DNA from 3 places in the Micromonospora sp. CA-244673 genome. Region 1 is predicted to be linked to each of the others. Evidence: riboswitches for the same ligand, from Rfam matches in the RefSeq annotation. Region 1 holds a riboswitch; each other region holds the start of a gene.
What was found. A riboswitch is a leader RNA that binds a small molecule or an ion and turns the genes downstream of it on or off. The one in region 1 is predicted to bind cyclic di-AMP.
Positions count from the first base shown of each region.

Region 1 (6,673 bases):
CTCGTCCACGTTCTCCGACCGGGCGTGACACACCCCCTGTCACGCCCGCAGAAAGAGGTGGGCCCATGGGACTTCGTCCCAACCTGCTGACCCGGCGTACCGCCGGTGTCGCGTCGACGACCCTCGCGCTGCTGCTCAGCACCGCCGCGGTAGGCGTCGTCCCCGCAGCTTCGGCCTTCTCGGCCGCCCCGTCCGGCTCCTGCGCCGAGCCGGCCGACGTCCACTCGGACGCACGGGTGAAGAAGGGCGGCCACGCCAAGCTCGACCCGAACGAGCTGACGGCCAAGCAGGTCCGCGAGCGTGACGCCGACCTCGCCGCGGCGCTGCGTGAGCGGGCGAGCTTCCGCGCCGGCGCCGGGGCCACCCCGCTGGCCACGGTGACCATCCCCGTCGTCGTCCACGTCATCCAGCGGGACAGCACCCGAGCGGGCGGCAACATCCCGGACTCGATGGTGACCCAGCAGATCTCCGTGCTGAACACGGCGTACAGCGGTGGCACCGGTGGCGCGGCGACCGCCTTCAGCTTCCAGCTGACCAAGGTGCACCACGTCACCAACGCCGCCTGGTACCCGATCGTCCAGGGCTCCTCCGCCGAGCGCTCGATGAAGACCTCGCTGCGCGAGGGCGGCAAGAACACGCTCAACCTCTACCTGGGTGAGTTGAGCGACGACCTGCTCGGCTGGGCCACCTTCCCGCAGCGCAAGCTCAACAGCATGGACGGCGTGGTCGCGCTGAGCGAGTCGCTGCCGGGTGGCACCGCGACGAACTACAACCAGGGCGACACCGGCACCCACGAGGTCGGCCACTGGCTGAACCTCTACCACACCTTCCAGGGTGGCTGCTCGGGCTCGGGTGACAGCGTCTCCGACACCCCGGCCGAGGCCTCGCCGGCCTATCAGTGCCCGACCGGTCGCGACACCTGCACCGCCACCGGCAAGGACCCGATCACCAACTTCATGGACTACACCTACGACTCGTGCATGTACCAGTTCACCGCTGGTCAGGCGAGCCGCATGCTGACCGCGTGGAACGCCTACCGCGCGGCCTGACCGCCACGCACCACACGCCGGCGCCGGTCCCGTCCTCGGACGGGGCCGGCGCCGGCTCTGTTCGGGCCGGAACCCATCGGGTACGGACTCAGGCCGCCGGGCGGCGGGTGTCGAAGCCGTGCCGGCCACGCCGGCCTTCCGCGGCGAGCGGGTCACGCCGGGCCGGGACGCCGGCCCCCGGGTCGAGCCAGACGCGCACCTCCGGCCGGCCGGCGCCGGGGCGGGCCACCTGGTCACGCCGGGTCAGCATCGCCACGTCGACGGTGAACTCGAACAGCCGCCAGTCGCCCTGCGGCGCGGCCCGGCCGATCCGGGCCACCCGGGCGACGGTCGCCGGGTCGGTCACCGGGAGGGCCCGGCCAGCCACGTAGGCCTCGTCGTCGCTCTCCTCCGGCGGGAAGGAGTGCAGCGCGTAGCGGCCGTCGCGTTCGAGGTCGCGACGCTTGGGCGAGTCGATGACGAAGCACCAGAGCCCGTCGTCGGTGATGACCGGGGAGACGGGGTGCACGCGCGGGCCGCCGTCGGCGCGGACCGTGGCGAGGTAGCCGAAACCCGGCCCGTACTGCTGCAACAGGAGGCGGATCTCGTCGGCGAGGCGGGGCTCGTCGGCGGCGAATTCGGACCAGGAAGCCATGCGGACATTCTATCGAACAGGTGTACGAAGATGTAGTCCGACACGCAGGTCACCCGTACCGGTCGCTATGGTGTTCCGATGCTGCTCTCCGACCGGGACCTGGTCTCCGAGATCAAGACGGGCACGCTCGCGCTGGAGCCCTTCGAGCCCACGCTGGTGCAACCGTCCAGCATCGACGTACGTCTGGACCGGTTGTTCCGGGTCTTCAACAACCATCTCTACACGCACATCGACCCGTCCGTGCAGCAGGACGACCTCACCTCGTTGGTGGAGGTGCCCGAGGGCCAGCCGTTCGTGCTGCACCCGGGCGAGTTCGTGCTCGCCTCCACACTGGAGGTGATCTCGCTCGGCGACCAGCTCGCCGGACGACTGGAGGGCAAGAGCTCACTGGGCCGGCTCGGGCTGCTCACCCACTCGACCGCCGGCTTCATCGACCCGGGCTTCTCCGGTCACGTCACGCTGGAGCTGTCCAACGTGGCGAACCTGCCGATCACGCTCTGGCCGGGCATGAAGATCGGCCAGCTCTGCATCTTCCGGCTCTCCTCGCCGGCCGAGCACCCGTACGGCTCTGAGGTGTACGGCTCGCGCTACCAGGGCCAGCGCGGCCCGACCCCGAGCCGCTCCTGGCAGAGCTGGCGCACCTGGCCGACCCGCTGACCGGCCCGCGGCCGGCAAGGGCGCAGGGGCCCCCGCGACGCGGGAGCCCCTGCGGACCGCTCAACCCGTGCGGACCGCTCAGCCCGGGCGGCCGTAGCTGTTGATCTGGCCGTCGTCGACGCGCTTCATCGTGATCGGCTTGCCGGACTGGGAGGCGTGCACCACCCAGCCGTCACCGACGTACATGCCGACGTGGTGCAGGTCGCTGTAGTAGAAGACGAGGTCACCGGCGCGCAACTCGCTCCGGCTCACCCGCCGGGTCACGTCGTGCTGCTGCCGCGCGTTGTGCGGCAGCGAGACGCCGGCCTTGGCCCAGGCAGCCATGGTCAGGCCCGAGCAGTCGTAGTGGTCCGGGCCGGCGGCGCCCCAGACGTAGATCTTGCCGATCTGGGCGCAGGCGAACTTGACCGCGGTGCCGGCCGGGCCGCCGGGGTAGCCGGCGGGGCAGGGCGCCGGGCGCAGCGGGCCGCCGCCGCCGTTGCCGTAGACCTTGAGGCGCAGCTTCTGGAGCTTGACGATCTCGGCGTCGATCTGCTTCTTCTTGGCCGCGAGCTGGGCCTCGGTGCGCGACAGCTCAGTGATCATCTCGTCGAGCGGTTGCTTTTTGGCGGCCAACTGGTCGCGCAGCGCGGCGACGGTCCGCACCTGCTTCTGCTGGCGGTTCGCGAAGCGGTCGAGCAGGGCGAGGCCGTCGACCAGGTCGCTCGGCGACCGGCTGCCCAGCAGCGCGTTGACCGTGGAGAGGTTGTTGTCGCCCTTGTAGGCGTCGGCCGCGAGCCCGCCCACCTGACCGAGGGCGGCGTCCACCCGGGCCTGGAGCGGGGCGATCTGCTTGGCCAGCGCGGCGGCCTGCTTCCGCTTGGCGGCGAGCTGCTCGCGGGTGGCGTTGACCTGTTCGATGATCGGTTCGAGCTTGTTCCAGTCCTGGTCGATCTGGCGCTCGATCTCGGTGACCGACGGTTCGGCGTGAGCCGCCGTGGCGCCGCCGGTCAGGACGACGGCGGTGCCGGCCAGGGCGGCGAGGGCGGTGGTGAAACGGGACCAGCGGGAACGCGGCGCAGCCGTTGACCGGTCGACCGACCGGACCGACGGTGGCCGCGGGGCATGGTGTGCCACCGGGCTTCCGTACTCCTTCTTCCTGGCCGCCTACCGGGTTAGCTGACGGGTTCGGGCGGGAAGGGAGGCGCCCTACCGCAGTGGCTGCGGATTCACCCCAGTTACCTGGGTCCCCGGCTCGCCCGGAGGCGACTCGGCGGTGCCGGACCGTCACCACCCGGGTTGGACGGTGAAACTCGCGGCCGACGATTGACCAGAGTAGAGAGCGTCGTTATCGTTCCGCAACCCGAGACGCCGTGACACTCCGTACCCGAAAGATTCTTTCAGCGGAGATTACCTCTCGGAAAGGTATTGACCCGGGCCGTGCGCGGGGTGAGGGTGAGGCGCAGTGACCCCCATCCCTGTCTGGAGGTTCGATGCACCTCTCACCCCCGCCGTCGGGCAGACGGATGCTGCTGGCAGCAGCCGTCGCAGCCGCCACCGCCCTGGTGGCGACCGGTCCGGTGGCCGCCCAACCGCTCACCACCCAACCCGCCACCGACCGCCAGGACCAGTACGCCGCCGCCGCGGCGGAGTACGGCGTGCCGCAGAGCGTCCTGCTCGGCGTCTCGTACCTGGAGTCGCGCTGGGACACCCACCCGGGCCAGCCGAGCACCAGCGGCGGCTACGGCCCGATGCACCTCACCGACGCCGAACACGTCCTCGCGACCCCGGCCAGTGGCCACGTCAGCGAGGACGAGGACCCGCGGGGCGACGACTCGCGGCCGCTCACCCTCGACCCGGCCACCGCGGCCGCACCGGCGGAGGACGTGCTGCCGCAGGCGTCCCTGCAGACGCTCGACGCCGCCGCGGCGCTCACCGGCCTCGGCGAGGAGACGCTGCGCACCGACGCGGCCGCGAACATCCGGGGCGGTGCGGCGCTGCTCGCCTCGTACCAGAAGCAGTTGGGCTCGCCGGTCGGCTCCACCACCGACCCGGCGGCCTGGTACGGCGCGGTGGCCCGCTACTCGGGCGCGGACACCGAGGACGCGGCGGCGGCCTTCGCCGACGAGGTCTACGACCAGCTCGGCCTCGGCGCGACCCGGACCACCGACGACGGACAGCGGGTGACCCTGGCCGCCACCGCGGTGACGCCGGACCAGTCCGCGCTGCACCGGCTCGGGCTGCGCCGGGCCGAGCGGCCGGACGGCCTGGAGTGCCCGGTCCGGCTGGCCTGCGAGTGGATTCCCGCCCCCTACGAGCAGCTCAGCGCGGACCCGGGCGACTACGGCAACCACGACCTCGGCAACCGGCCGGCCCAGCAGAAGATCGAATACATCGTCATCCACGACACCGAGGGCTACTTCGGCCCGAGCGTCGACCTGGTGAAGCGCGCCGACTACCTGGGCTGGCACTACACGCTGCGCTCGGTGGACGGCTACGTGGCCCAGCACATCAAGGCCAAGGACGTCGGCTGGCACGCCGGCAACTGGTACGTCAACGCCAAGTCCATCGGCCTGGAGCACGAGGGCTTCGCCGGGCACGGCACCTGGTACACCGAGGCGATGTACCGGGCCTCGGCCAAGCTGGTCCGGCACCTGGCGCTGAAGTTCCAGATCCCGCTGGACCGGCAGCACATCATCGGCCACGACAACGTCCCCGGCACCACCGCCTCGACCGTGCGCGGGATGCACTGGGACCCGGGCCCGTACTGGGACTGGTCGCACTACTTCGACCTCATGAAGGCGCCCTTCCGGTCCCTCGGCAACGCGCACACCGGCCTGGTCACCATCGACCCGGACTTCGCCACCAACCAGCCCGCCTTCGTCGGTTGCAACCAGCAGCCGCCGGGCGTCCCAAAGCCCACCCCGCCGGCCGCACCGTGCCCGCTGCGCGGCTCGTCCGCGGTGGTCCTGCACACCGCGCCGAGCGCGACCGCCCCGCTGGTCAACGACCTCGGGCTGCGCCCGGACGGCACGCCGGACACCATGTACATCTCCGACCACGGCGCCCGCGCCTCGGCCGGCCAGACGTACGCCGTGGCCGACGTGCAGGGTGACTGGACGGCGATCTGGTACCTCGGGCAGAAGGCCTGGTTCCTCAACCCGGCCTCGGCGCCGACCGCCAAGTGGTCGACGGGCTTCGTGGTGACGCCCAAGCCCGGCAAGACCACCATCCCGGTGTACGGCCGCGCCTACCCGGAGCAGGCGGCCTACCCGGCCACCATCCCGTTCCAGGGCGTGTCCCCGCTCCAGTACACGTTCGCGGCCGGCCAGCGGTACGCACTCGGCGGCGTCCTGCCGAGCGAGTACTACCGGGCCGTCTCGTTCGACGGCTCGGCACCGGGCGACCGGACCGTGGTCCGGGGTGAGACCAAGTACGCGCAGGTCCAGTTCGGCCACCGGATCATGTTCGTCAACCTCGACGACGTGCTGATCCTGCCGTCCCCGGTCGGCGCACCGAGGTAGCAGCCAGCGCTCGACGGAGAAGGCCCCCGGTCCAGGTGGACCGGGGGCCTTCTCGTCACTTCCGGGGGCGGGTCAGGTGACCCGGACGAAACCGGCGAGCGGCTGTGTGCTGATGCTCGACACCTGGACCGGCTTGCCGGTCCGTGGCGCGTGCACCATCACGCCGTTGCCGAGATAGAGCCCGACGTGGTGCAGGTCGCTGCCGAAGAAGACGAGATCGCCCGGTCTGGCGTCGGAGCGGGAAACCTTGCGGCCCTCGTTCCACTGCGCGCCGGTGAAGTGGGTGAGCGAGATGCCCGCCGACTTGTAGGCGTACTGGGTGAGGCCGGAGCAGTCGAACGAGTTCGGGCCGGTGGCGCCCCACACGTACGGGTCGCCGACCTGCGCGCACGCCGTCTTGATCGCGGTGCGCGCTGCACTGCTGACCACGCCGTCGATCTTCGGGCAGCCCGCCGGTCGGATCGAAGTCACCGGCAGCATCTTGGTGAGCCGCTTGATCTCGGAGTCGATCTGCTTCTTCGTCCCCGCAAGCTGGGCTTCCTGCTTCTGCTCGGTCTCGATCAGCGCGTCCAGCTTCTGCTTCTGCTTGTTGTACTTGTCCCGGACGGCGAGCACGCCGGCGATCTGCTTGCGCTGGTCGTCGGCGAGCCGGTCGAGGATCACCAGCTGCTCGGCGAGGGTGCCGGGCCTGGTGCTCACCAGCAGGGCGCCGAGGTCCTGGGACGGGCCCTGGATGTAGTAGCGGGCGGCGATGTCGCCGACCTTGTTCATCGCGAGCGCCGACTCCAGCTCCAGCGGCACCATCTTCTTCTGCAGGTCCGCGGACTTCT
Region 1 is NZ_CP192019.1:88,377-95,049, reverse strand. Features, by position in the region: gene ACQP12_RS00460 (zinc metalloprotease) at 66-1,049, shown strand; gene ACQP12_RS00455 (pyridoxamine 5'-phosphate oxidase family protein) at 1,138-1,683, opposite strand; gene dcd (dCTP deaminase) at 1,762-2,340, shown strand; gene ACQP12_RS00445 (NlpC/P60 family protein) at 2,419-3,456, opposite strand; cyclic di-AMP (ydaO/yuaA leader) riboswitch at 3,470-3,605, opposite strand; gene ACQP12_RS00440 (N-acetylmuramoyl-L-alanine amidase) at 3,846-5,843, shown strand; gene ACQP12_RS00435 (C40 family peptidase) at 5,916-6,673, opposite strand, start outside.

Region 2 (7,389 bases), 1.6 Mb from region 1:
GCCGACCACCGAGCTGACCGTCTGCCCGGGCGCCGGTCACATGCTGATGATGGAACGCCCCGACGACGTGACCGCGGCCGTCGCCGGGGTGCTGCACCAGGTGCTCTCGGGGACGGACGCGGGCACGTCCGGGCAGCGGGTGGGAACGCCCGGATAACGGGCAACCCGGGCGGCGGGCGGCGGGCAGCGGCATGGCCCCGACACGGGCCGGGCCGGCGGCCCGTACCCTCATTCAGCCCGCCGTCTGACCACAGGAGCCCCCGCGTTGAGCGACCAGACCACCCTGGAACGGGAGATCGCCGTCGAACAACGGCATCTCGACCGGGTGTACGCCCGGCTGGCCGAACTGCGTCGGTCGGCCGCCGACGCCGAGCGGGAGGGCTACCGGCTGGCCCGGGTCGGCAACTTCGGCGCGCTGGTCGAGCGGGACGCGATGGTGTTCCACGCCGCGCAGCGCCGGCACGTGCTGGACGCCGAGCACGAGGGGCTGGTCTTCGGCCGGCTGGACCTGCGTACCCGGCAGGTGCTGCACGTGGGGCGGCTGGGTGTGCGCGGGGAGAACGCCGAGACGCTGGTGGTGGACTGGCGCGCGCCGGCCGCCGCCGCGTTCTACCAGGCCACCCCGGCCGAGCCGCAGGGCGTGGTGCGGCGGCGCACGATCCAGTCGTCCGCGGAGCAGGTCACCCGGATCGAGGACGACCTGCTGGACCCGGAGTCCGCCCCGCCGGACATGGCGGTGGTGGGCGACGGGGCGCTGCTGGCGACCCTGTCCCGGGCCACCGGCCACGGCATGCGGGACATCGTCGCCACCATCCAGCGGGAGCAGGACGAGGCGATCCGCTCCCCGGGCAGCGGGGTCACGATCGTCTCCGGCGGCCCGGGCACCGGCAAGACGGCGGTGGCCCTGCACCGCGCCGCGTACCTGCTCTATTCCGACCGCGCCCGGTATGCCGGCGGCGGCATCCTGGTGGTCGGCCCGTCGAGCGTGTTCGTCCAGTACATCGCCTCGGTGCTCCCCTCGCTCGGCGAGGAGACGGCCACCCTGCACTCGCTGGGTTCCCTCTTCCCCGGCGTGTCGGCGACCCGGACCGACCCGCCCGAGGTGGCGGCCGTGAAGGGCTCGCTGCGGATGCGCCGGGTGCTGGAGCGGGCGGTCCGGGACGCGGTGCCCGACTCCCCCGGCGAGCTGCGCCTGCTCTACCGGGGTGAGCTGCTGCGCCTGGAGCGGGCCGAGCTGGACGCCATCCGGGACCGGACGCTGTCCCGCGGGGCGCGCCGCAACGAGGTGCGCCGGGCGGCCTTCGACGCGGTCCTCGCCGCGCTCTGGGCACAGGCCCGCAGGCTGCGGATCGGCCGGCTGCCGGAGCAGCCCGCGTTCGAGGACGAGATCATCGACCGGCCGGAGTTCCGGGAGTTCCTCAAGGCCTGGTGGCCGCGGCTGCACCCGCGCCACGTGCTGGGCTGGCTGGCCCGCCCGGAGCGGCTGCGCCGGTACGCCGGGGGCGTCCTGTCCGGGGCCGAGATCCGGCTGCTGACCGGGGCGTACCGGAGCCTGGACGGCGAGGGCCTGACCATCGCCGACGTGGCGCTGCTGGACGAGCTGGACGCGCTTCTGGGCCAGCCGGTGCGGCGGGCGAGGCCGAAGCGGGACCCGTTCCAGCTGGCCGGCGGCGTCCGCGAGCTGAGCACGGCCGCCGACCGGCAGCGGGCCGCCCGGGCCGCCGCGCGGGAGCGCCCGGAGGACTACCGCGACTACGCCCACGTGGTCGTCGACGAGTCGCAGGACGTCTCGCCGATGCAGTGGCGGATGATCGGCCGGCGCGGCCGGCTGGCCTCCTGGACCGTGGTGGGCGACCCGGCGCAGACCGCCTGGACCGGCGACCCGCAGGAGCTGGCCCGGGCCCGGGACCAGGCGCTGGGCCGGCGCCGTCGCCACCGGTACGAGCTGACCACCAACTACCGCAACTCGGCGGAGATCTTCGCCGTGGCGGCCGCGGAGATCCACCGCGTGCACCCGGATCTCGCGTTGCCCACCGCGGTCCGTTCCACCGGGGTGCCGCCCGTCGAGCGGTCGGTGCCCGCCGGCGACCTGCCCGCCGCCACGGCGGCGGCGGCGCGCGCGCTGCTGGCGGAGGTCGAGGGCACGGTGGGTGTGATCACGCCGGTGCCGCGCCGGGACGAGGTGGCCGGCTGGCTGGGCGACCTGGGCGGCCGGCTCCAGGTGGTGACCAGCCTCCAGGCCAAGGGCATGGAGTACGACGGGGTGGTGCTGGTCGCCCCGAGCGAGATCCGGGCCGATCCGGGGTCGGGCGTCCGGACCCTCTACGTGGCGCTCTCCCGGGCCACCCAGCGGCTCACCACCCTCGACCCGGTCGGCTGACGGCGGCGCCGCATCCGGCGTTCACTTGCACACATAGCGATGTGAGCATAGATTGAGCTCGGCCGGGGCGGCGAACGAGAGGGTGTGTGCGTGGGCGCAGGTCATGACCACAGCGGCGCGGTGGCCAACGCGGCGCACCGTCACCGTGGTCGACTCTGGGGCGCGTTCGCGCTGCTCACCGCCCTCATGGTCGTCGAGGCGGTGGCCGCCTTCGCCACCGGCTCGCTGGCCCTGCTCTCCGACGCCGGGCACATGTTCACCGACGTCCTCGGCATCGGCATGGCGCTCGCCGCGATCACCGCCACCCGGCACGCCGACACCGACCCGCAGCGCACCTTCGGGCTCTACCGGCTGGAGGTGCTGGCCGCGCTGGCCAACGCGGTGCTGCTCGGCGCCGTGGCCGTCTACGTCCTGGTCGAGGCGGTACGCCGGTTCGGCGAACCACCGGAGGTCCTCGCCGGGCCGATGCTCGCCGTGGCGGTGCTCGGCCTGCTCGCCAACATCGCCGCGTTCGCGCTGCTGCGCGCCGGCGCCGAGGAGAGCATCAACCTGCGCGGGGCGTACCTGGAGGTGCTGGGCGACCTGCTCGGCTCGCTCGGCGTGATCGGGGCCGCCCTGGTCATCGCGGTCACCGACTGGTGGTGGGCCGACCCGCTGGTCGCCGTCGCGATCGGGCTGTTCATCCTGCCGCGCACCTGGCGGCTCGGCCGGGCCGCGGTCCGGATCCTGGTGCAGGCCGCCCCGGAGCACCTCCAGGTGACCGCGGTGCACGACCGGCTGGCCGCCGTCCCCGGCGTCGCCGAGGTGCACGACCTGCACGTCTGGACGCTCACCTCGGGCATGGAGGTGGCCTCGGCGCACCTGACCATGACACCGGGCGCCGAGGTCGGCGAGGTGCTGGCGGCCGCCCGGACGGCCCTGCACGAGGATTTCTCGATCGATCACGCCACGTTGCAGATCGAACCCGGAGCGTCTCCCGGGGCGTGCGGCGCGGTCGAGTGGTAATTAGGGCAATCTTAAATCCAAGTGGTTATTGTGCACTTATGCCGGTTTTGACCGGGACACCGGCTCCCACCAGCGAGCCGACCCGGAACAACGCCGGTAGGCTCGATCGCGGCCTCCGCCGGGCGGCGCCCACCGGCGCCTGCGGTGGCCAGCGCCTAATCGCCCGCAGGGCGAGCCGGGGAACCACGTTCGTGGGGTGCATCCGCGTCAGCGGTAGGGATCTTCCGTCCCGAACCCGTCAGCTAACCCGGTCGGCGGTGGACGGAAGGACACGTGAATGCCCCCAGTGGCACCTGTACGACGGACGGTCGCCCGGTTGGCGGCCCTGCTCGTCGCGACGCTCGCCCTCGGCGTCGTGACCGCGCCGGTCTCTCCCGCCTCGGCGGCCGCGGCGGCTTCCCCGACCGCGCTGCTCGCCGCCGCACCCGGCGACGACGAGGGCGGCACCCCGGCGCTGCGCGCCCAACTCGACGCCGCCAGCAAGGGGTGGCTGGACGCCCGCACCGCGCTGAACCGCTCGGTGACCCGGCAACAGCAGCTCACCGCCCAGCTCAAGACGGTCAACGCCGAGCTGACCGTCCGGGACGCCAAGGTCGGCGAGATCGCCGGGGTGGCATACCGGTCCGGGCGGCTGGGCACCGCCGCGGCCCTGCTCGGCAGCACCAGCCCCGAGGGCTTCATGGACCGCGCGGCCGCGCTGGAGCAGGTGGCCGCGCACGAGGACCGGGCACTGCGCGAGCTCATCGACACCCGGGACGAGGCCACCCGCACGCAGACCGCGCTCACCGGCGAGATCCAGGAGCAGCGCAAGCAGGTCGCGGTGATGGCCAAGCGCAAGCAGCAGGCCGAACGCGCCCTGGAGGTGGCGAACAACCGCGCGTCCAGCAGCGGCGGCGGCAGCGTCCAGGGCACCTCGTCGGCCAACGCCAAGCCGGCCAAGCGCAACGCCGACGGCTCCTGGCCACCCGAGTCGTGCAGCGTCAACGACCCGACGCCCGCCGACGGCTGCATCACCCCGCGTACGCTGCACGCGCTCCAGCAGGCCAAGGCGGCCGGCTTCACCCGCTACGTCTCCTGCCACCGGCCCAGCGGCTCGGGCGAGCACCCGAAGGGGCGGGCCTGCGACTTCGCCGCGCAGAAGAGCGGCTTCGGCGGCGTGGCCAGCGGCGGCGACAAGACGTACGGCAACAACCTCTCCGCCTACTTCATCCGCAACGCCGACGCGCTCGCCGTGCTCTACGTGATCTGGTTCCGGCAGATCTGGCTGCCCAGCAGCGGCTGGAAGGCGTACAGCGGGGGCAACGGCGACCCGTCCAGCGACCACACCAACCACGTGCACCTGTCGGTGTACTGATCCCCGCCCCGGCGGCGCCCGGCTACGTCCCACGACGTACGCCGGGTGTCGCCGCGCGGCCCACGACGCGACGCCCGCGACGGCCGAGCATCGGGGGCATGACTCGACTCTCCCCCGCCGGACGCAAGGCCCTGCTCACCCTGCACCTGGTCACCTCGCTGGGGTGGCTCGGCGCCGACCTGGTGCTGCTGGCCCTCGGCGTGGCCGGGCTGCGCGGGGCCGACCCCGAGGTGGTCTATCCGGCCGCCGCGCTGCTGGTCACCTGGCTGTTCGCCCCGCTGAGCGTGCTCGTCTGGCTGGTCGGGCTCGCCAGCGCGCTGCTCACCCCGTGGGGGCTGCTGCGCTGGCGCTGGGTGCTGGTGAAGTTCGCCGTCACCACCGTGGTGCTCACGCTGGTGCTGCTCCTGCTCACCCCGCGGGTCCGGCACCTCGGTGAGCTGGCCGGGGCGGCCGACGCCCACCTCCGCGTCGACCTGGTGGTCGCGCCGACCGTCTCCAGCACGCTGCTGCTCGTCGTGACGGTGCTGTCCACCTACAAGCCGTGGGGGCGGCTGCGGCCGGCCCGGCCGGCGGCCCGACGACCGGTGTCCGCCGGGCGACGCGGCTGAGTCAGGGCGCCCGGGTCAGACCGCCTGCCCCTCCAGGGTGGCGCCGAGCCGGCTGGCCAGCCCGAGGTGGGCCGCCCGGGCCTGCCGGAAGGCGTAGCCGAACAGCGGCGCCGGTGCGGAGAGGGTGATCTCCACGTCGATCCGCACCACCCCGTCGGGCTCGTCGCGCAGCCGCGTGTGGTTGCGCACCGTGGTGGCCGGCTGCTGCCGGGCCACGGTCACGACCTCGTCCTCGGTGGCGACCAGCACGTCCGCCTGGTAGGTGACCGGGAAATGCAGCGGGCCGAGCGCCAGCCGGTCGGTGATCGCGTAGCTGGCCAGTGCCCCCGGGCGGGCCGGCAGTTGGCGGACCCGGACGATCAACGGATGCAGCTCGCCCTGCCGGCTCAGGTCGCCGAGCAGGGCCACCGCGTGGGCCCTGGTGCACCGGGCCTGCACGGTGTAGCTGAAGCTGTCGCTGCTGAGCAAGCGGCACCCCCTCGCCGTCGTGGGTCCGCACGATCGTCCCGTACCGGAGCCGGGCTGGCAACGGGTCGAAAGTCCCGGGCCCGCGGCAGGTCGGCGAGCTGGAGTCGATCAGCGGGAGGTGGGCCGATCAGGCGCCGGGGAGCACCTGCGGGGTGCTGTCGGCGAACCAGGGCTCGGGCGCGCCGAAGAGGCCGAGCAGGCCGGTCACCCAGAGCTGCCGGTGCACGAACCGGCTCGGCTCGGTGACCACCAGCTTGACGCCGCTGACCTCGCAGGTCTGGAAGCCGGCGACCATGGCGCTGATGCCGACCGAGTCGATGAAGGTGACGAGCCGCATGTTGAGCTCGATCCGGGAGGGGCGGCCCTTGGCGAGCACCTCGGCGATCGCTTCCCGCACCTCGTACGCGGTGTCGACGTCGATCTCCCCTCGCGGGGCGATCTGGACCACACCACCCGGCAGCACCGACTTCACGATCGACAGGCTCACGCGAGCACCTCCACTCGCCCTTACGGGCGCCTCATCAGTACGCGGGCCGCGACCGAGAGTATTCCTCCGACGGCCTCGGTCGCCACCCCTCGGGATGAGCAATTCGCGTACTGGGCACACCTGGGCATCCCAATCCGGACCTTCGGGCTCCGATTTCCCCGCGGCGCGGGGTCCCAACCGGTCGATCGGCCGGGGTGGGCCCGGCCGATCCGCCGACCCAGGGTAGCGGGCCGGCGCACGCCCGGGTGGCACCCCGCCCCCGGCGCGTTCGGGTGGTTCGTCCCACGCCGCGCCGACCTGCCCTGACACGATGGTTTGCGCCGGGTCCGGCCGGGGCACTGCCCCGGGGAGCGAACCGTCACGCGCCGGATCACACCCGGAGTCCGATCTGGCCGCCGGACTTCGGCACCCCGAGGAGGTAACACGATGTTCGGATCCACCCTGCTGGACCGCCGCAGCAAGCCCGAGCGGGTCGCCGACCAGGCGTGGCAGCACCTGCTCTCCGCCGCCGGTTCCGCCGGCGGCAGCGTCCGCGAGGCCGCCCGGTCCGCCCGCCGCAACTCCTCCGGCCTCGCCGACGACGCCACCGACCTGGTCGGCTCCGCCGCCGAGGAGGCCCGCCGCCGGGCCAGCCTCGCCTTCGACGCGCTCGCCGGCCGCCGGCCGGCGCTGCCCTGGACGCTGCTGATCGCCGCGGCGCTGGCCGGCGCGGCGATCGGCTGGGCGGCCGGCACCGCCGCGCGGGCCGCCGGGAGCCGGGAGCGGGACGTCGACGAGATCGAGTTCGTCGACGTGGACCGCCCGAACTCCCCCGCCGGCCTGGACGGCTGAGCGGGACCCGGCGGACGCCGGGCCGGACGGGACCGACAAGCGGACGCGACGGTGGCCGCCCCCGATGCGGGGGCGGCCACCGTCGCGGTGTACGGCGCGGTCAGCGGGCGGTGCAGGAGGGCGCCGGCGCGCGGTTGCCGCCCGTCCAGGTGCCGGTGAAGCCGGCGGTGGTGAACCCACCGGCGCCGAGGTCGCCGTTCCAGCCGGCGTCCCGGACCGTCATGGCCGATCCGGTCTGCGTGTACGACCCGTTCCA
Region 2 is NZ_CP192019.1:5,655,653-5,663,041, forward strand. Features, by position in the region: gene ACQP12_RS25835 (alpha/beta fold hydrolase) at 1-157, shown strand, start outside; gene ACQP12_RS25840 (HelD family protein) at 266-2,380, shown strand; gene ACQP12_RS25845 (cation diffusion facilitator family transporter) at 2,471-3,385, shown strand; cyclic di-AMP (ydaO/yuaA leader) riboswitch at 3,528-3,657, shown strand; gene ACQP12_RS25850 (coiled-coil domain-containing protein) at 3,663-4,739, shown strand; gene ACQP12_RS25855 (hypothetical protein) at 4,838-5,347, shown strand; gene ACQP12_RS25860 (SRPBCC family protein) at 5,363-5,815, opposite strand; gene ACQP12_RS25865 (STAS domain-containing protein) at 5,943-6,302, opposite strand; gene ACQP12_RS25870 (hypothetical protein) at 6,729-7,133, shown strand; gene ACQP12_RS25875 (cellulose binding domain-containing protein) at 7,234-7,389, opposite strand, start outside.
Region 2: another riboswitch for cyclic di-AMP. It lies ahead of ACQP12_RS25850 (coiled-coil domain-containing protein); the one in region 1 lies ahead of ACQP12_RS00445 (NlpC/P60 family protein).

Region 3 (7,389 bases), 2.0 Mb from region 1:
GCTCACCGGGGCGACCGGTTGGGGCCTGACGGTCGCGGTCGCCGCGCTCGCCGCCGCCGCCTGGGAGCGCCGGGTCCGGCCGACCGCCGACGGCCTCGCCGAGTCGGTGCTGGTCGCCGCCGGCATCCTGGTCGGCTACGCCCGCCGGCTGGACGCCGGCTTCGACCCGGCGCTGGCGGCCACCGCGCTGGTCCTGCTCGGCCTGGTGCTGCTGGTCGGGCCGCTGCGCGACGCCGGCGCGCTGGAGATCCGGGCGGCCAACCTGCCGGTCCGGTCGTGGACCCCGCTGGTCGCCGCCCGGCTCGGCGACGCGCTGCTGGTGCTGCTCGCCCTGGTGGCGCTCGCCGCCGGCCTGGCGCTGCCCGCCTGGGTGGCCCTGGTGGCCGCGCTGCTGGTCGGGGCGGGCTGCGGCGCGGTCGGCCTCGACCTGGCCCGGCGCCGCTTCCGGCCGCCGGCCGGCGGCGGCCCCGTGGGCCGGGCGCTGCGCCGGCACCAGCCCGAGTTCCTGCTCTACTTCTCCGCCCCGCCCGGCTCCGAGTACCAGGTCACCATGTGGCTGCCCTACCTGGAGCGGATCGGCCGGCCGTTCCTGGTGCTGGTGCGCGAGCCCGAGTTCCTGCCGACCGTGGCCGCCGCGACCCGCGCGCCGGTGGTCTTCTGCCCCACGTTGAAGACCATGGACGAGGCGCTGGTGCCGAGCCTCCGGGCGGCCTTCTACGTCAACCACGGCGCGAAGAACAGCCACTGCATCCGCTTCACCCAGCTCACCCACGTGCAGCTGCACCACGGGGACAGCGACAAGGCGCCCAGCGCCAACCCGGTCTCGGCGATCTTCGACAAGATCTTCGTGGCCGGGCAGGCCGCGATCGAGCGGTACGCCCGCGCCGGCGTGGAGATCCCCGCCGAGAAGTTCGTCGTGGTCGGCCGTCCCCAGGTGGAGGCCATCGGTGTACGCCGGGAGCCGGTCAGCGGCCTCGCCCACCCGACCGTGCTCTACACGCCCACCTGGACGGGGCACCACGCCGACGCCGACTACTGCTCGCTGCCGGTGGCCGAGACGCTGATCCGCCGGCTGCTGGACCGGGGGGCGACGGTGATCCTGCGGGCGCACCCCTACACCACCCAGAACCCGGCCTCGGCCCGGCAGCTGGCCCGCCTCACCGAGCTGCTCGCCGCCGACCGGGCGAGGACCGGGCGCGCGCACCTGTGGGGCGCGGCGGCCGGCCGCGAGCTGACCCTGACCGAGTGCGTCAACCGGGCCGACGCCCTGGTCTCGGACGTCTCCGGGGTGATCTCCGACTGGCTCTACTCCGGCAAGCCGTACGCGGTCACCGACATGGGCGTGGACGGGGAGCACTTCGTCGAGCGGTTCCCCCTCGCCGGCTCCGGCTACGTGCTGCGCCGGGACATGTCCAACGTGGACGAGGTGCTGACCGGGCTCCTGGACACCGACCCGAAGGCGGCGGCGCGCTGGGCCACCCGCGCCCGCTACCTGGGCGACTTCCCGGCCGAGTCCTACGCCGAGGTGTTCCTCGACGCCGCCCGCCGGCAGCTCGCGCCGGCCGGGACCGCGCCCGCCCCGCGGGACGGTTCGCCGCTCCCCTCCCCCACCGCCTGAGCCGAGGCTCAGAGGTACGCGTCGAGCAGGGCGAGCACCGCCGCCGGGTCCTCGACGTGCGCGTTGTGGCCCAGGCCGGGCAGGGTGGCGACCGGGACGCCCAGTTCCTTGAGCTGCGCGTCGGTCACCATCGGGTCCTGCTCGCCACGGGCCAGCAGCACCGGGACGTCGACGGCGGCGAGCAGCGCCGGCAGCCGGGGCTCCCCCACCGCGAAGGCGGCCGGGTCCATGGCCAGCCGCCAGCGGCCGTCCTCCCGGCGCAGCCCCGCCTCCACCACGGGATGGTCGGGGGCGAACAGCCCGGCCAGCCCGGAGACCCGCAGGTAGCGGCGGGCCGCCTCGTCCCGGGTGGCGAACCAGGTCACCGGACGGTCGGCCAGCTCGCGGGCCTTCTCCAGCTCGGCCGGGGACCAGACGGCCTTGATGCCCAGCCCGACCACCGCGTCGACGGGCAGGCGCCGCGACCGCGCGGCCAGCGCCAGCGCCACGACCCCGCCCAGCGAGTGGCCGAGCAGCACGAGCCGGTCGCGGGGGCCGAGCCGCTCGGCCACCGGACCGAGCCCCTCGACCACCCGCCGGGCCAGGGCGTCGAAGGAGTATTCCGGCAGCGGGGGCGACCAGCCGTGCCCGGCCAGGTCGGGTGCGAGCCACCGCCCCGCCCAGTGGCGCTCCAGCAGCGGCGCCCAGGGCAGCCACACCTCACCGGTGGCGCCCATGCCGTGCAGCAGCAGCAGATGGCGGGTACCCGTCGCGTCGCCCATAGGCCGCAGTGTGCCACCGGACGGACACGACGCGCGAGAGCAGCCGGCACGACGACGTCGGGCACCGGCTCGGTGGAGCCGGTGCCCGACGGGAGAGCTGCGATCAGGCGGAGTAGCCGCGCGTGGCCGCCCAGTTCGCCAGGTCGATGGTGCTGATCCAGTACGCGGGCAGCGCCGCGTTCGCCGAGTCGGCGATCCGGACCGTGCGGCCGTCGTTCTTGTAGCCGACCACCGCGATGTAGTGGCCGCCCGGGAACGAGTGCCAGCCGCCGTCGGTGTCGGTGGCGTCACCGGCGATGTTGACCACCACTCCCCGGCCGTCGATGATCGCCTTGACCACGTCAGCCTGGAGCTGGTCGATCTCCGCCGGGCTCGCCGAGCCGCCGAACATGTGCGTCCGGTACGGGTTGCCCTTGACCATCTGGTTCAGGCCCCGGGTGGTGTCCTCGGCGGAGTTGGTGCCGTTCTCGCCGGCGTTCAGCGGGGCGATCATCGCGTCCTGGGTGGTCTCGACGCCGCTCGCGCTGAGCGCGTTGCGCACCGCGGCCGGGCCGCAGTTCCAGTAGGCGGTCTGCGCCTCGTAGGTGTAGTCGAGCACCTTGGTCGACGGCGGCTTCGGCTTGGCCTTCCGGGTGGTGTCCGGGTCGGTGGTGGCCTTGGCCGCGGACTTCGCGGCCGACGGCGACGCGCTCGGCGAGGCGGACGGCGCCGGGACGGCCGCCCGGGCCTCGCCCCGGCTGGCGACCTCACCGAGCCGCGAGCCCAGCTCGGCGACCGCGGCGGTGTTCTCCTGCTGGACCGGGGCGTCGTCGGTGGCGGTGAGGGTGGCGCCGGCGCCACCGGCGAGCACGAGCGCCGCGGCCGAGCCGGCGATGATCTGGTACGGGCGCTCGGTCACGAGACGCCGCAGCTGACGCTTCAGGTGATGCTTCACGGGTTCCTCCACGGGAGCGTGCGCGGCACACACCGGCCCACGCGCGGAGGAACTCACGCGCGCTGGCGGGGCGGGTCGCCGCGGAAGGGGAGCGCCCGGGGGGCCGGGCGTTCGGGGCGGTTGCCGGGTCCGGTCGCCGTCAGGCGAGCGCCGGCACCACGATGCCGTGGAGGCGGGGGGACGAGCGGGGGGAGGTGAGCACGAGGAATGGCACTCCTTCCGTGGCCGCCGACCGGGTTAGCTGACGGATTCGGGCGGGAAGTACGCCCTACCACAGGCCGTGGGCCCGCGGATTCACCCCGGTGTTGCTGTGGGTCCCCGGTTCGTAAGAACACGATTAGGCGGGTCGGTGCGGCGTCGCCACTTGCGATCGGAAACCGCTCCGGACGCGCCGACACTACCGGTGGGTATGCCGCCTGCCAACCGCTCCCACCTGCTTAAACCTCGTGCATCACTACGGATATCGGAACACTCCGTCACTGACTTCACTCAATGGGACGGGCAGTTACGGCGGCACCGGCGGGCGAAAAGCGGACATCCGGTGGCGGCCGACCCGGAATTGCGGGGCCCGATCGCCCGACCTGCGCCCCGTGACCGTTTCCGGGGTCGCGGTGACCGGGCTCACCGAATTCGGATAACAATTCGGCCGACTCGGCCCGCGTGGGGAGTCGGGCCCGCGTGACGCCGTGGGTCGGGCCGGCGGTGACGCAGGCCGGGCACGATGGCTCTCCAGCTACCGCGGCCAAGGGCCACGGGCGACAGGGCGCCGAGCGGCCCCGCCAGCCGGTCCGCCGACGCCCAGGACATCCGCTCGGACCCGCTAGGAACTTGATGTCCTGAACGACTCACGCCCAACTTGCCGCCGGCCACGTCGGGTCGGTCACGACGGCAGCTCGACGGGCGCCCGGGAGGGCCGCGCGCCCGATCCGTTCACGTCATCAAGTTCCTAGCGGCCGGCACGACCACATCCGGCCGCAGGCTCTCCGGCCGCAGGCTCTCCGGCCGCAGGCTCGCCGCCCTGCGGACGGTTGCCACCAGCTCCCCCCGAACGGGAGTGCACCATGTTCAGCCGGCCCGGACGGGACGCCAGCGCGCCCCGGGCACGGTGGCCGGGATCCGCACCGTCGCGTCGTTCCGCCCCTCCACGGTGGCCGTGGTGGCGTCGGCGGGGCGGAGGGCGGTGGCCGCCGCGTAGGACTCGGCTGTCAGGGTGCGGGCCGCCTCGGCGGCCAGTTCGGCGTCCCGCCAGGCCCGCCGCTCCCGCTCGGCGGCCGTCGCCCAGGCCGCCCGGCGGCTCTCGCGTACGGCCCGGGCCAGGACGATCTCCTGCTCGGCCGGGTGCCGGCGCGGGTCCCACCCGTTGCGGTGGGCCAGCACGTCGGCGAGTTGCCGGGCGCTCAGGTCGCCCCGCCAGTGCGCGGTCATCGCGGCGTGGTGCAGCCAGCGCTCCCGGGCCGCGTACTCGGCCGGGGTGCGTGGGGTGTGCGGGGCGGGCAGGGCGGCGGCGCCGGCGAGGCGGCGGGCGGCGGCCTCGGCCTCGTCGTACGCCCGCCAGGCCCGATCGGCCTCGTCCTGGGCGGTGAGCCACTGCTCGCGGCGCCGCCGGGCGCTCTGCGCGGCGCGGGCGGCGGCCACCGCCACCTCGTCGGCGTAGCGGCGCAGGTCGGCCCGGCGAGCGGCCTCCTCGGCGGCCGGGTCGGGCGCCGGATCGGGCGCGCCGTCGCGCTCCGGGCGGGCGACCAGCACGGCGAGCAGGCCGAGGGCGAGCACGAGCAGGGCCGACCAGATCGCGGCGGCCTCGGGAACCTCGGTCAGGAAACGGTAGAGAACGGTCTGCGGCATGGTCGGCACCTCACGGGAGAGAACGTGGTGGAGAGGTGTCCGCACGACCCGTGGATGCGGCGGGCGCGGCGACAGCGGGTGCCGCCGGGCCGCCCGGCGGGCGGGTGCGGGGGTGAGGTTCGGTGCGTGCGGCGGGCGTGGGGCGCCGGCCCGCGGGCGGGGTCAGCGGGCGGGCGGGGCCCGGGAGCCGACGGTGGCCGGGACCAGCCCGGTCAGGACGAGCGGCCGGCCGGTCACGCCTGTCACGGCCGAGAGGGGCGCCACCGGCACGGACACAACAGCGGGGACGGCCCGCGTGTCAGCGGCTGCACCGCCGACGTCCTGCCCGGCAGCGGTGACGGCGGTGATCCCGCCACCGACGTCCTGCCCGGCAACGGTGACGGCGATGGTCCCGCGACCGAGGTCCTGCCCGGCGGCGGTGACGGCGATGGTCCCGCCACCGAGCCCGGTCATCGTTCCGGCGGCGGTCGGGTCGGCGCCGACCGTCGTCGGCACGTTCCTGCTGCTCGTCGCCTGAGCCCCCCGGAGGTGCTGCCCGACGGCGGCCTCGGTTCGCAGGGGCAGACCCTCGACGGGGGCCACCACGGCGGGTGCCACCGGTGCGGTCGCGGCCACGCCGAGCGGCAGGGTCGCCGCGCCGAACGAGCAGGCGACGAGCACGGCCAGGGTGGCCAGCGTCCGGGCGGTCCAGCGCGCCACCCACCACACGGGACAGGTGAGCGCGATCGGCAGCACGGGTACAAACTACCGCCGATGACGCCACATCGCACCGCCGCCGGGCGTGTCGCGCCGTCCTGGAAACGGGGCACCGGCCAGGGTGGACAACCGGCGGGTACGGGCGCCGGGACGGCGGACGCGCCGGGGCGACACGCGCCGGCCGGGTGTCCCTCGGCGACCCAACGTCGACCGCAGCCCCACCCGCACCAACGCCGCGTGCACCTGCGCGGATCCCCGCGACCGGGGCGGGTGCCGGTCCGGCCGGGACGGGCCGCGCCGGCAGAGCGGGTGGCTCAGCCCGGGTCGCGCCGTCCGGCGTACTCGACGGGTCTGGTCGGGGTGTCGGGGGCCGCGCGCGGGGCGGGGACGGTCGGCGCCGGCGCGGCGGTGGCCGGCGCCCGGCGGGCCCGGCGCGGCGGGCCGAGGCGGCGCATCATGGGCATCTCCACCCAGCGGTGCAGGGCCGCGGCGAGCAGGAGGTTGAGCAGCAGGAAGGCGAGCACCACGACCGGCCCCCACCAGCCGCGCAGGCCGGTGCCCCAGTCACCGGTGAGCCGCAGCACCGTCTTCATGACCAGCACGTGGACCAGGTAGAAGGCGAAGGAGACCTCGCCGAGCCAGACCATCGCGCGGGACCGCCACGGCGTGCGCCGGCCCCGCACGTCGGCGTCCGCCGCCGCGGTGATGACCAGCAGGTAGGCGGCCGCGAGCAGGGCCGCCCAGAACTCGGCGCGGATCCACAGCGCGGCAGCCACCCAGGTGGCGACGAAGAGCAGGCTGGCCACGGTCAGGTTCGGGCCGCGCCAGCGGCCCCGGCGCAGCAGCTCGGCCGCGGCCACACCCAGCCAGAACTCGAAGGAGCGGGTGACCGGGAGGATCTGGGCGAACCACCAGCGGTTCTCCTCGGGCACCAGGAGCTGGGCGGGCCACAGGGCCAGGATGAGCAGCGGCACGGCGGCCACGACCGCCCACAGCGCGCCGGCGCGGGCCCGGCGCAGCCACGGCAGCACCAGCGGCAGGCAGAGGTAGAAGGCCAGTTCGCAGGAGAGCGACCAGCTCACGTTGTTGACGCTGTAGAAGTAGCCGTCCAGCGGAATCCAGGCCTGCACCAGGAAGAGGTTGCCGACCGCGGCCCACAGGGCGACCGGGTCGGCGAACCAGAACGCGACGGCCAGCGCCACCACGAAGGTCACCAGGTGGTTCGGGTAGATCTTGGCGAGCCGGCGGCGCAGGAAGGTGCGTCGCGGCTCGCCGTCCCGGTACGACCAGACCAGCACGAATCCACTGAGGATGAAGAAGAACTCCACCCCGGAGAGGCCGAGGGCGAACGCCTTGCCCACGAAAACCTTCAGGTCCGGCTGGCCGATGATCCCCATGGTGCCGACGTGGAAGGCGAAGACCAGCAGGGCGGCGATCCAGCGCAGCCCGGTCAGCGACGGCAGGCGGGTGGCTCGGGGCGTGGCCGGGGCACTCGTCACGCCGGGCACCCTACCCGCTGCCCGGCTGGCGGCCCCGAC
Region 3 is NZ_CP192019.1:2,097,404-2,104,792, reverse strand. Features, by position in the region: gene ACQP12_RS09920 (CDP-glycerol glycerophosphotransferase family protein) at 1-1,618, shown strand, start outside; gene ACQP12_RS09915 (alpha/beta fold hydrolase) at 1,627-2,379, opposite strand; gene ACQP12_RS09910 (C39 family peptidase) at 2,483-3,325, opposite strand; cyclic di-AMP (ydaO/yuaA leader) riboswitch at 3,525-3,667, opposite strand; gene ACQP12_RS09905 (hypothetical protein) at 4,379-5,155, opposite strand; gene ACQP12_RS09900 (hypothetical protein) at 5,318-5,890, opposite strand; gene ACQP12_RS09895 (acyltransferase family protein) at 6,166-7,350, opposite strand.
Region 3: another riboswitch for cyclic di-AMP. It lies ahead of ACQP12_RS09910 (C39 family peptidase); the one in region 1 lies ahead of ACQP12_RS00445 (NlpC/P60 family protein).